Regions from separate parts of the Saccharopolyspora sp. NPDC049426 genome, predicted to be linked through region 2. Evidence: riboswitches for the same ligand, from Rfam matches in the RefSeq annotation. Region 2 holds a riboswitch; each other region holds the start of a gene.
What was found. A riboswitch is a leader RNA that binds a small molecule or an ion and turns the genes downstream of it on or off. The one in region 2 is predicted to bind cobalamin.
Positions count from the first base shown of each region.

Region 1: it holds a riboswitch for cobalamin, as region 2 does, so the genes downstream of both, AB0J78_RS20725 (CbtB-domain containing protein) here and AB0J78_RS09705 (ABC transporter substrate-binding protein) in region 2, are expected to answer to the same signal.
Region 3: it holds a riboswitch for cobalamin, as region 2 does, so the genes downstream of both, cobN (cobaltochelatase subunit CobN) here and AB0J78_RS09705 (ABC transporter substrate-binding protein) in region 2, are expected to answer to the same signal.

Region 1 covers NZ_JBFAPZ010000009.1:144,890-149,162, reverse strand. The annotation lists gene chrA (chromate efflux transporter) at 1-893, shown strand, start outside; gene AB0J78_RS20730 (hypothetical protein) at 906-1,463, opposite strand; cobalamin riboswitch at 1,683-1,856, shown strand; gene AB0J78_RS20725 (CbtB-domain containing protein) at 1,884-2,078, shown strand; gene AB0J78_RS20720 (CbtA family protein) at 2,090-2,839, shown strand; gene AB0J78_RS20715 (MFS transporter) at 2,959-4,273, opposite strand, start outside.
Region 2 covers NZ_JBFAPZ010000004.1:165,111-169,383, reverse strand. The annotation lists gene AB0J78_RS09715 (iron-siderophore ABC transporter substrate-binding protein) at 1-804, opposite strand, end outside; gene AB0J78_RS09710 (SDR family NAD(P)-dependent oxidoreductase) at 1,025-1,795, shown strand; cobalamin riboswitch at 1,912-2,094, shown strand; gene AB0J78_RS09705 (ABC transporter substrate-binding protein) at 2,159-3,148, shown strand; gene AB0J78_RS09700 (iron chelate uptake ABC transporter family permease subunit) at 3,145-4,167, shown strand; gene AB0J78_RS09695 (Gfo/Idh/MocA family oxidoreductase) at 4,245-4,273, shown strand, end outside.
Region 3 covers NZ_JBFAPZ010000005.1:176,827-181,099, forward strand. The annotation lists gene AB0J78_RS12615 (sugar kinase) at 1-216, shown strand, start outside; gene AB0J78_RS12620 (bifunctional 4-hydroxy-2-oxoglutarate aldolase/2-dehydro-3-deoxy-phosphogluconate aldolase) at 220-813, shown strand; gene AB0J78_RS12625 (D-isomer specific 2-hydroxyacid dehydrogenase family protein) at 858-1,769, shown strand; cobalamin riboswitch at 2,055-2,174, shown strand; gene cobN (cobaltochelatase subunit CobN) at 2,223-4,273, shown strand, end outside.

The sequences.
Region 1 (4,273 bases), on a different contig from region 2:
TCGCCGTGTTCGGCATCGCCTTCCCGATCGTCATCGCCGCCGCCGGTCTGATCGGCTGGCTGCTGGCCCGGTTCGCCCCGCACATCATGAACCGCGCCGAGAGCGACGGTGCCGCTGACGGCACGGCACCGCTGATCTCCGACGGCGCTTTGCACCACGAGACGCCCTCGCTGCGCCGCGGGCTGCAGATCCTGGCGGTCGGGCTGATCGCCTGGGGGCTGCCGGTCGCAGCGGTCGCCCTGTTCACCGGTGCGGGCAGCGTGTTCACCACGCAGGGGGTGTTCTTCTCCGGAACGGCACTGGTCACCTTCGGTGGCGCCTACGCCGTTCTGGCCTTCGTCGCGCAGCGCGCCGTGGAGGTCTACGGGTGGCTGTCGGCCTCGGACATGGTGCGCGGCCTGGCGTTGGCCGAGACGACTCCGGGGCCGCTGATCATGGTGGTGCAGTTCGTCGCCTTCCTCGGCGCGTACAACAATCCGGGGACGCTCAACCCGTGGGTCGCCGCCGTGCTGGGCGCGCTGCTGACGACGTGGGTGACGTTCGTGCCGTGCTTCCTGTTCATCCTGCTGGGCGCCCCGCACGTCGAACGACTCCGCCACAACCACGCGCTGTCGGCCGCGCTGACCGGGATCACCGCCGCTGTGGTCGGTGTGATCGCCAACCTCGCCCTGTACTTCGCAGGCCACACCCTGTTCGCCAGCACGCATCTCCAGCAGCTCGGGCCCCTGTCGCTGAACCTGCCCGATCTGGCCAGCATCCGGCCTGTCGCAGCCGCCATCACCGCGATCGCCCTCGTGCTCGTGTTCGCCCTGCGCTGGCCGATGCTGAGGGTGCTGGCGATCTGCGCTGGACTCGGCGCCGCAGCCGCCCTCGTCGGGCTACCGGTCTCCTGATCGGTTCGACGCTCACCCGCGTGGGGGCCGCCTGGATCGGGGTGCGTTGTGGAGCACGCACTCGGTGCAGCAACCGACGTTGGCGCGCCACAGCTGGCAGCAGGTTCGGCGCCGGGAGCGCAGACCGCGTGGTGTGCTGCTGAGGTCGAGCAGGTCGTCGCGTCCGGTGGCGTTGCGCAGTTCAACGGCGGTGTCGAAGACGTTCCCGCCGGCCCCGTCGGTGGCCATGCGCCGGAGCACTTCACCGATCAAGCCGACGGCGTTGCCCCAGTACTGGTCGCTGTCGGGCGGCGGACCGCCCAGGGAGGCGAGTCCCTCCGTGAGGGGCGAGAGGAAACCGGAAACGGTGGTCCACCAGGAATTTTCGGTGGCATGGGGGTCGAGGACGAGTCCCTGCAGCATCCCCCGGTCGTCGACCGCGGCCCGTGCGGTGGCCAGCGAGGGGATGGGCAGGCCCAGGTGGCGTTCGGGAACCGTCGCGCACAACGCGAGCCAGGACGCGCGGAAGGCGACGAGAACGGTTGCGGCCCGGTGGTGTTGAAAACCGCCCAGCCGCTGCCATTCTCGCACGTTGCAGGAGAGCAGGCCGGAAAGCGGACGGCAGAACTCCGCCCACGGCAAGAGTTTCCCGGGATGCTCGGGTGCGCGAGCGAGGGATCGGGTGCATCGGTCCAGCAGGCGAGCGGTCGAATCGTCCACGAAGTCATTGCACCTGAACAACGGTCGTGCGCAAGGCGCGCGGTGACGTTCGTCGCTTGATCGGCTGTTGTGCCCGCGCGGATCTCCCTCTACCGTTCCGGATGCCGCAGTGCACGGGAAGCCGGTGGAAATCCGGCGTGGTCCTCGCCACTGTGACCGGGGAGCGACCCTGACAGCGCCACTGGACACCGGCAGGTGACTGGGAAGGCCAGGGGAAGCGTCGATCCGGAAGCCAGGAGACCGGCTGCGGCACGCACCGAGTTCCACGAGAGATGGAAAAGAGGATTCGACATGACCGCTCCTGCTCTGTCCGCTGCCGCACCACGCATCCACGTTCCGGCCTGGGCTTGGGCGCTCGCCGCGTTCGCCCTGGTGGCCTTGTACGTCGTGCTGCAGGACAACGGCCTCCTGCTCGCGCAGGCCGCCGATGTCGTGCACGAGTTCACCCACGACGGCAGGCACGCCCTCGGCGTCCCGTGCCACTGAGCGGGGGCGTGATGAGCTCGCCGTTCAACGCGATCCTCCGGCGCGGTCTGCTCGCCGGAGCGTTCGCCGGTCTGACCGCAGCGCTGTTGTCGTTGCTGCTGGTGCAAGCCCCGCTGCAGGCATCGCTCGGGATCGAAGAAGCTCGCTCGCACGCCTCGGGTGAGCACGCGCACGAGGAGATGTTCTCCCGGCCCGTCCAGGTGGTCGGCGGCATGGTCGCCGCCGTGCTGGTGGGGGTGGCCATCGGCGTGATCTTCGCGGTCGTGTTCGCCAGCGTCCGTCATCGGACGACCGCGCGCACCGACTTCGGGCGCAGCCTCCAGCTGACCGCGGTGGGATTCTTCGCGGTGTCGCTGCTGCCCGCGTTGAAGTACCCGGCGAATCCGCCCGGCGTCGGTGAAACCGAGTCGGTGTCGGGCCGGACGCTGGCGTACTTCTCGTTCATCGCCGCAGGCATCCTGATCGTGCTCGCGGCCCACCACCTGCACGGCTACCTGCGGGCCCGCGGGTGGAACCCGAGCCGGTCCACCACCGCCACCGCGGCAGCGACAGCGGTGCTCGCCGGCGTTGCGCTGTGGGCCTGGCCGGCGAACCCCGATCCGATACCGGCCGACGTTCCCGCCGCGTTGCTGTGGCAGTTCCGGCTCGCCTCGCTCGCCGAGCTCGCGGGCATGTGGGCGGTGCTCGGCTTCTCCTTCGGCCTGCTCAACGAGTCCAGCCGCAGCGCAGCCGCAACGGAGGCGTTGGCCACCCAGCGGTAGATGTGCCGCGGCGACGTCGAGGGCGGCGTCGGCTTCCCCCGGCCGACGCGACGAAGTTCGTGCCCCACACCCGATCTCGTGTGGGGCACGAACTTCGCGGCGGACCAGGGCTGGATTCCTCAGGTCGTGACCGGTTCCTCGGCTGCCGGGGCGGATTCCGGGTCGTGCTTGCGCACCGCGACCAGGGCGACCGCGCAGAGCGCGACGACTGCGGCGGCGCCGACGTAGAGCTGGGTCGCCGAGGCGCCCGCGTCCTTGAGCAGCCCCGCGATGGTCGGGGAGAGGATGGCGCCGATCCGGCCCATGCCGAGCGCCCAGCCCATGCCGACGCTGCGGAGGTTGGACGGGTACAGCGGTGGCCCGACGGTGTACGCACCGGCGATGCAGCCGTTGATCAGCGCGCCGACGATGACGCCGATGCCGAATCCGAGCCACAGGATCGAGGTGCTCAGGATGAACACGACCATCATCGCGGCCGACAGCAGGGAGAACCCGATCAGCACGACCCGCGGCGGGCGCACCCGGGCGGCCAGGCCGTAGAGCACGGAGCCGACGGTGCCGCCGATCGAGATCGCCATCCCGGCGGTGACCGCAGCGCTCTTCGAAAGCCCCTCCTCGGCGAGAAGCGTTGGGGTCCAGCTGTTCACGAAGTAGAAGCCGAACATGATGGTGATGAAGATGATCCAGAGCAGGATCGTGGGGGCGAGCAGCTGCCTCAACCAGCCCGAACCGGCCTGCTCGGCGTCCTTGCGAGCCGAGCTCGCCCGGTCGAGGTCGTGCGTGCTGGTGGAGTCCATCCCCATTCGCGCCAGGGTCCGGTTGATGCGCTCCAGGGCACCGCGGGGACGGCGCTGCTCGAGGAAGGCGATCGACTCGGGCAGCAGGACGGCGATGACGATCAGGGCGAGCAGGGTTCCGAAACCGCCGGCGTAGAAGACGATCCGCCAGTCACCACCGACCGTGGTCTTCGCGACGAGGCTCGCGAGGGTCGCGCCGATGCCGTACCCGGCGGTGTAGATGCCGATGGCGAGCCCGCGGTTCTTCGTGTTCGAGAACTCGCTGGCGATCACGTTGGTGCTGGCCAGGATGCCGCCCACGCCGATGCCGGTCACGAGCCGGAAGAGGCCCATCACGAGCACTGAGGGGGCCATCGCGGCGCCGAACATGCCGATCGTGCCCAAGGCGAGGCTGATCAGGATCAGCGGGCGACGCCCGATCAGGTCGGCGAAGGGCGCGAGCAGCATCGAACCCAGGGCCATTCCGATCAGGCCGACCGAGACCAGCAGTCCGAACTGGGAACCGCTGAGACCGAACTCCTCGGTGACCGAGGGGCCGGTGAACGCGACCGCCATGACGTCGAAGCCGTCGAGGCAGTTCATGAAGGTGCAGAGCGCGACGATCAGCCATTGGTAGCCGGACATGGGCGCCGCGCCG
Region 2 (4,273 bases):
CATCACGGTCAGGTCGGCGTTGAACAGGTCCATGCGCTCGGGCGAGACGCTGACGAAGAAGTTGTCCCCGGCGACCGCCTGCACGGCCGGTGACTGGCGGAAGCCCAGCCGCTCCATGAACTCCAGGCGCGAACCGCCGTTGACGTAAGCGCCGTAGGAGCCGACCATCTTGGCGCCGACGGCCACGGTCTTGCCCGCGAACTGCGGGTGCGCGGCGGCGGCCTGCTGGAACTTGGCCTCCAGGCCGGCCTTCTGCTGAGCTGCTTCGGCGGACTTGCCCAGTGCCTTGCCCACCATGTCCAGCTGCTGGTCCCAGGTGGTCAGGTAGCTCTCCCCGCCCGGCGGGATGCTCACCACGGGAACGCCGAGCCGGTTGAGCAGGTTGTAGCGCTCCTTGTCGCCGCTGGCGCGGGTGTCGAGGATCAGGTCGGGCTGGAGCGCCGCGACGGCCTCCATGTCGACCTCCATGGTGCCGAGCATCTTCGGCGGTGTTGCGTAGCGCTTGTCGGCGGGGATCCACGGCGGGACGCCGTCGCCACCCACCGGCAGCCAGTCGGCGGCACCGACGGGCTGCACCCCGAGGCTCAGCGCGGTTTCGGCGTCGCCCCATCCCAGCGCGACGACCCGCTGGGGACGCTCCGGAACGGTGACGTCACCGAACGCGGTCTTGATGGTGACCGGGAACTGGCCGTCCGCCGATCCGGCGGCGGGCTCGTCGTTCTCGGGACCGGCCGCGCCGCAGCCGGTCAGGGCGATTCCCAGCAGGACTGCCATGATCAGCCCCAGGGTCCGCATCCAGCGCATTTCCACACCTCGCAGCGAGTTAAGTGCGCCTAACCTAACTAACGCTCCGTGTGGCGTCCAGCCCGAGATCCACCCGCTGTGACCGACGTTCGTCACATTCGTCCACACCGGACGATCGACCGCCCCGCCCCGGTTGGTGAGCAACTTCCGGCCGCGTCGTGCGTTGAGCCTCACGAAGGCCCGGTCGGGGCGTTCGAGGGTGCGGAAGGACGCGATCGCGATGGACAGGCTCAACGGCAAGCGCGTGCTCGTGACAGGTGGAGCGTCGGGGATCGGGCAGGCCAGCGTGCTGCGCCTGCTCGACGAGGGCGCCAGAGTGCTGACCACCGACATCGACGAGACCGGGCTGAAGGAGACCTCGCGGCGCGCGGCCGAGGCCGGCACCTGCGACCGGCTGGGAACCCTGCCGCTGGACATCTCCCAGGAGGACGCCGTCGACGCGACGGTACCGGCCGCGGCCGAGCAGCTGGGCGGGCTGGACGTGCTGGTCAACGCGGCGGGGATGCTGCACAGCGCGCACACGCACGAGTGCTCGCTGGAGCTGTGGAACCGGATCCTCGCGGTCAACCTCACCGGCACCTTCCTGGTCACCCGCGCGGCGTTACCCGCGCTGCTGGAGACCGGCAGCGGCGTGGTGATCAACTTCAGCTCGACCTCGGCGAACTTCGCCCACCCCTACATGGCCGCCTACGCCGCCAGCAAGGGCGGCATCCAGTCGTTCACCCACGCCATCGCCCTGGAGTACGCCAAGCAGGGCCTGCGCGCGGTATCGCTGGTGCCCGGCGGAATTCGCAGCGGCATCACCGAGACCACCGCGGACAAACTGCCCGCCGACACCGACTGGGACCTGTTCACCAAGCTCTCCCCCGCCCTCGGCAGCGGCTTCGCACCGCCGGAGCACGTGGCCGGCGTGGTCGCGATGCTCGCCTCCGACGACGGCGCCTTCATCACCGGCACCGAGATCCGCGTCGACGGCGGCACGCACCAGTAGTCCACGGTGGATTTCCGCGCGGACTCGTCGCAGGTCAACAGTGAGGGGTGCGGGCGATTCGGGCGGTCGAGGCGATTCGTCGCAACGGCCGCCGGATCGACCGCACCCCCGCCGGTTAGACTCGATCGCGAGCCGGTCGTGCCACGTGTGGCCGATGGGAATCCGGTCGGAAGCCGGAGCTGACGCGCAGCGGTAGGGGTGACGGACGAGCCCGAGCCACTGGATCGCACTCGATCCGGGAAGGCGGCTCGCCCGGTCGAGCCCGAGCCCGAAGACCTGCCGGCTCCCCGGATCCGCACCCGGCTCCGGGAATCGGCCGACCAGGTCTCGCGAATGGGCCTGGGGTGAGGATTTCCGCACAACGTGTTCTTACGCTGGACGCGCACGGGCTTGATGCTGCTCTGCGCCACCGCCCTCGCCGCCTGCAACGCACCCGCGACGGAGTCGGCTCCGCCTCGGGTGTCGCTGCCCAACTGCGACGCGAACGTCTCGGTGTCCGAACCGCCGCGCCGCGCGGTGAGCCTCAACCAGTCGACCACCGAGATCATGCTGGCCCTGGGACTGGCGGACCGGATGGTGGGCACCGCGACCTGGACCGATCCGGTCGATCCGGCGCTGGCCGCCGAGAACGCCCGGGTGCCGCGGCTTTCCGACAACAACCCGTCGTTCGAATCAGTGCTGGCCACCGAGCCCGACGTGGTGCTGGGCGCCTACCAGGCGGTGTTCACCGACGAGGGCGTGGCCTCGCGGGAGCGCTTCGCCGAGCTCGGAGTCCCCACCTACCTCTCCCCCTCCAACTGCCTGCCCGAGGAAGCACCCCTCGCCGAGCCGGTCGAGCTCGACGACATCTACCGCGAGGTGCAGGAGATCGCCACGATCTTCGACGTCCCGCAGCGCGGCGAAGCGCTGGTGGCGCAACTGCGGCAACGGGTGGCTGACGCCCAGCGCAAGGCCGTCGCCCACCGGGACACCTCGGTGCTGTTCTGGTTCGCCCGCACCGAATCCCCCTACGTGGCAGGCTCGACCGGCTCTCCGGCGATCATGACCCGCACCCTCGGGGTGCGCAACGCCTACGACGACGTGCGCTCGATGTGGCCGCAGGTGTCGTGGGAGGACGTGCTCGCCCGCGACCCCGACCTGCTGGTGCTCGGTGACCTCACCCGCGACGGCGAAGGCGATTCCCTCGCCGCCAAGCAGGAATTCCTGCGCACCGACCCCGCGATGTCACGGTTGCCCGCCGTCGGCGAGAGCCGGTGGATGAGCATGACCGGCACCGAGATGAACATCAGCATGCGCACGATCACCGGGATCGAACGGCTCGCCGACCGGTTGGCCGAGCTGGAGCGGCGGTGAGGACCAGGCGCCTGCCCTCCTCGCTGATCGTGCTGGCCGGGCTCCCGCTGCTGCTGCTGTCGATCGCCGTGGCGGTCACGCTCGGTCCGGCTCCGCTGTCGGTGGCCGACGTGGCCGGCGTGGTGGGCGCGCGGCTGGGTCTGGGCGAGACCGACGTGTCGCGGATCGGGCAGGGCATCGTCTGGCAGCTGCGGTTGCCGCGCGCGGTCCTCGCGGCGATCTGCGGCGCCGGGCTCGGGGTGTGCGGCGCGGTGTTGCAGTCGTTGCTGCGCAACCCGCTCGCCGACCCCTTCCTGCTGGGCGTGTCAGCGGGCGCCTCGACAGGTGCCGTGCTGGTGGTGATCCTCGGGTTGGGCGCGGGCGCGATCGGTTTGACCGCGGGCGCCTTCGCCGGTGCGCTGGTCGCGTTCGCGCTGGTGATGACCTTGGGCGCGGTGGCCGGTGGCACCACGACGCACGTGGTGCTGGCCGGTGTCGCCGGGACGCAGCTGTTCTCGGCCCTGACGTCGTTCGTCGTGATCACCTCGGCGGACGCCGAGCAGACCCGGGGCGTGCTGTTCTGGCTGCTCGGTTCGCTCTCCGGCGCCCGCTGGAACGACGTGGCGGTCTCGGGCGCGGTGTGCGCGGTCTGCCTGCTGCTGTGCCTGTCGCGGGCCGGGGCGCTGGACGCCTTCGCGCTGGGGCAGGACACGGCCGCGGCGCTGGGCGTTCACGTCACGCGACTGCGGATCGTGCTGCTGGTGACCACCGCGCTGCTGACCGCCACGCTCGTCGCGGCGGCCGGTGCGATCGGGTTCGTCGGTCTGGTCCTGCCGCAGGCCGCGCGGCTGCTGGTGGGCCCGCGGCATCGCGCGCTGCTGCCGGTCACGGCCGTGCTGGGCGCGATCCTGCTGGTGTGGGTGGACGTCCTGGCCACCACCGTCGCCGCCCCGCAGGAGGTTCCGGTGGGCGTCATGACCGCGCTGGTGGGCGTTCCGGCCTTCGCCGTCCTTCTGGCCCGGCGCGGCCGAACCTCCTGAGCGTCCCGCAACCGACCACCAAGATCCCCTACGCTGCACGCGTTGCGCCGCATCGAGGAGTCTGCGAGGGATCACCGATGAACCAGCCGGTGGCGTGGGGCGTGCT
Region 3 (4,273 bases), on a different contig from region 2:
GTCGGCGCCGGTGACGCCTTCGCGGCCGGGTTCCTCTCCGGCGTGCTGCGCGGCGAGGACGACGAGCGCTGCCTGCGCCGCGGGCACCTGCTGGCCGCGCACAGCCTGCGCAGCACCGAGGACCACACCGCACCGCCCGACGCCCAGTCGCTCGCGCGCTGGCTGGCGCTCGACGAGGAGCAGTGGGGCGCACTGCGATTCGACGGGAGTGAGTGAGAAGTGCCCTTGTTGGAGGAGTTGTTCGCCAAGCCGGTGATGGCGATCCTGCGCGGCATGGATCCGCAGCGGACCGCAGAACTGGCCGAACGAGCTTGGGACCTGGGCATCGACGCCGTCGAGGTCCCGATCGAGACGCCGAAGGCCGAGCCCTCGCTGGCAGCGGCCGTGCGCGCCGGAGCCGAACGCGGCCGCCCGGTCGGCGCGGGCACGATCATCACCCCCGACCAGCTGCGCACGGCCCGCGACCTGGGCGCGGCCTTCACCATCGCACCCGGCCTCGACGCCGAGATCGTGCGGCTGAGCGCCGAACTCGACCTGCCGCACGTGCCCGGGGTGGCCACGCCCAGCGAGGTCCAGCAGGCGCTGCGCCTCGGGTTGTCGTGGGTGAAGGCCTTTCCCGCCGCTGAGCTGGGCAGCAGCTGGTTCCGCGCGATGAAGGGCCCGTTCCCCTCGCTGCGCGTGGTGGCCACCGGAGGGATGAACGCCCGCAACGCTCCGGAGTTCTTGCGGGCAGGAGCCGACGTGGTCGCGGTCGGTTCGGCGCTGGAGGACGAGACCCAGCTGCCCGCGCTGGCGCAGCTCATCGAGGGCTGACGTTCCCCCAGGACGAGTTCGCAGTACGTGAGAGAGGAAGAGTCGTGAAGGTCCACGTTGGTCCGGTCGCCCAGCCCGAGCTGGAAGCCGCCGTGGTGGCGGCCGGTGCTGAGCTGAGCTCGGCGGAGGAGGCGAACGCGCTGGTCTGGTTCGGCGGGGAACCGAGCCGGTTCGGCGAGTACGACCGCCCGGACCTGCAATGGGTGCAGCTGCCATCGGCAGGCATCGAATCCTGGGTGGCCTCCGGCGCGCTGCGCGAGGACCTGACCTTCACCTCGGCCGCGGGAACCTTCGCCCAGACCGTCGCCGAACACACCCTCGGCCTGATGCTCGCCGGTGCGCGGCAGCTGGCCGCGATGGCGCGGGCCACCACGTGGCAGCGTCCCGAGGGCATGCGCAGCCTCGCCGGCTCGACCGTCGGCATCATCGGCGCCGGTGGGATCGGCAAGGCGCTGATCGAGATGCTGCGTCCCTTCGCCGTCCGGGTGCTGGCGGTGAACCGCTCCGGCAAGCCGGTGCTGGGCGCCGAGCGGACCTGGCCGTCCGAGGACGCCGACGGGGTGCGCGAGGTGCTCGCGGAGTCGGACTTCGTGGTGGTGGCGGCTCCGGCGACCTCGGCGACCTCGAAGCTCATCGACGCCGCCGCGTTGCGCGCGATGAAGTCCGACGCGTGGCTGATCAACATCGCGCGGGGATCCCTGGTCGACACCGAGGCGCTGGTCGAGGCCTTGGACGCGGGCCGGATCGGTGGTGCCGCGCTCGACGTCACCGACCCGGAACCGCTGCCCGAAGGGCACCCGCTGTTCACCCACCCGCGCGCGCTGATCTCCCCGCACACCGCCAACCCGCCGTCACTGCAGATGCCGGCCCTGGCACGCAGGGTCGAGGAGAACGTCCGCCGCCACATGGCAGGACAACCACTCCTCGGCCTGGTGGACGTGACCGCGGGTTACTGATCGACACGTCAGGCAAGCACCTAAGGTGCTTTCTCTTTCACCACCCGAGCAACTTGCACCGCCGGGGGTTCTGAGCGGCTCCGTGGGGAGGACGCCGCGACGCCGTGTATTGGCATACATCAGGAGTGGCGCCCGGAGCCACGGAGCCGCTCAGGTTCCCCCACCCGCACCGCTGAGCAAGACGAGTCGTACTCACTGAAGGAGATCTTTCTCGCGAAATCGTTGGTGGGGTGGTGGGTGATCGCGGGCTCGATAGGATGGCTGCGCCAGTACGGCGGTGACGTGGAGGAACCCGGTGTGAGGCCGGGGCGGTCGCGCCACTGTGACCGGGGAGCGGACCCGACAGCCACGCCCTGCGCAGGGCGGGAAGGCGGGGCGCCGCGAGGATCCGGGAGCCAGGAACTCCTGCCGCCGTGACCCCCGCCGGGGCGCGCACCCCGAGAGAGGATCACCGTGAGCGAGCCTGCCCGCGACGCCCGAGTTCTGCTGCTGTCCACTGCGGACACCGACCTGCTGGCCGCCCGTGCCGCCGAGGCCGACTACCGCGTCGCCAACCCCTCCCGCGTGGCCGCCGAGGACGTTCCGGCGCTGCTGGACGGCGTTGACGTCGTCGTGGTCCGGCTGCTGGGCGGCCGCCGCGCCTGGGAGGAGGGCCTGGACGCGGTGCTGGCGTCGGGGCTGCCGACCGTGGCGCTGGGTGGTGAGGCCACCCCGGACGCCGAGCTGATGACGCTGTCCACGGTGCCCGCCGGTGTGTCCACCCAGGCCCTGGCCTACCTGGTGGAAGGCGGCCCGGAGAACCTCGCCCAGTTGGCGCACTTCCTGTCGGACACGGTGCTGCTGACCGGCACCGGGTTCACCGAACCGCAGTCGATGCCGGAGTTCGGCCTGCACGGCGAGCGCGAGCACGACCCGTCGCGCCCGACGATCGGCGTCGTCTTCTACCGGGCGCACGCGCTGGCGGCCAACACCGCGTTCGTCGACACCCTCGCCGACCAGGTCGAATCCGCCGGCGCCAACGTGGTGCCGGTGTTCTGCGGCTCGCTGCGCGGGCTGTCCGACGCCGCCGGTCTGCGCGAACTGCTGGGCGGGTGCGACGCGCTGATCGCCACCGTGCTCGCCGCGGGAGGTGCGGTCGCCGCCGACGCCAGCGCGGGCGGTGACGAGGACTCCTGGGACGCCGGTGCGCTGGCCGAGCTCGACATCCCGGTGCTGCAGGGCCTGTGCCTGACCACCAGCCGCGCGGTGTGGTCCGACAGCGACGCTGCGCTGTCGCCGATGGACGCCGCGATGCAGGTCGCCGTGCCGGAGTTCGACGGCCGGTTGATCAGCGTGCCGTTCTCCTTCAAGGAGGAGGGCCCGGAGGGCATCCCGGTCTACGTCGCCGACCCCGAGCGCGCGGCCCGCGTGGCCTCCACCGCCGTGTCGCTGGCGCGGCTGCGGCACGTGGACAACTCCGCCAAGCGCCTCGGCGTGGTGCTCTCCTCCTACCCGACCAAGCACTCCCGCGTCGGCAACGCCGTCGGCCTGGACACCCCCGCTTCAGCGGTCGTGCTGCTGAGCGCGCTGGAGGACGCCGGGTACGACCTCGGCGGTCTGGACGTGACCGGCCTGGACGGCGACACCCTGATCCACCGGCTGATCTCCGCGGGTGGCCACGACGTGGAGTGGCTGACCGAGGAGCAGATGTCCGAGGCCGCGATCCGCGTCCCGACGACCCGCTACCGCGAGTGGTTCGACGCCCTTCCCGAAGAGCTGCGGGCGTCGATGACCGAGCACTGGGGCGCCCCTCCCGGCAGCCTCTACGTCGACGACGAGGGCCACATCTACGTCGCCGCGCTGCGCTTCGGCAACGTGGTGATCCTGATCCAGCCGCCGCGCGGTTTCGGCGAGAACCCGATCGCGATCTACCACGACCCGGACCTGCCGCCCTCGCACCAGTACCTGGCGGCCTACCGCTGGCTGGCCGAGGAGTTCGGCGCGCACGCGGTGATCCACCTGGGCAAGCACGGCACCCTGGAGTGGCTGCCGGGCAAGGGCCTGGGGCTGGCAGCGGACTGCGCGCCGGACGCGGTGCTGGGCGACATGCCGTTCGTGTACCCGTTCATCGTCAACGACCCGGGCGAGGGCACCCAGGCCAAGCGGCGCGGCCACGCGACCGTGGTGGACCACATGATCCCGCCGATGGCCCGCGCCGACGCCTACGGCGACATCGCCAAGCTGGAGCAGCTGCTCGACGAGTACGCGCTGGTCACGGACCTGGACCCGGAGAAGAAACCGGCGCTGCGCAACCAGATCTGGGAGCTGGTCACCCACGCCGAGCTGCACCACGACCTGCACCAGGAGGGCCAGCCGGACGCGGAGTCCTTCGACGACTTCGTGATGCACATCGACGGCTACCTGTGCGAGATCAAGGACGTGCAGATCCGCGACGGCCTGCACATCCTCGGTCGCGCGCCGCGCGACGAGGAGCTGGTCAACGACGTGCTGGCGATCTTGCGCGC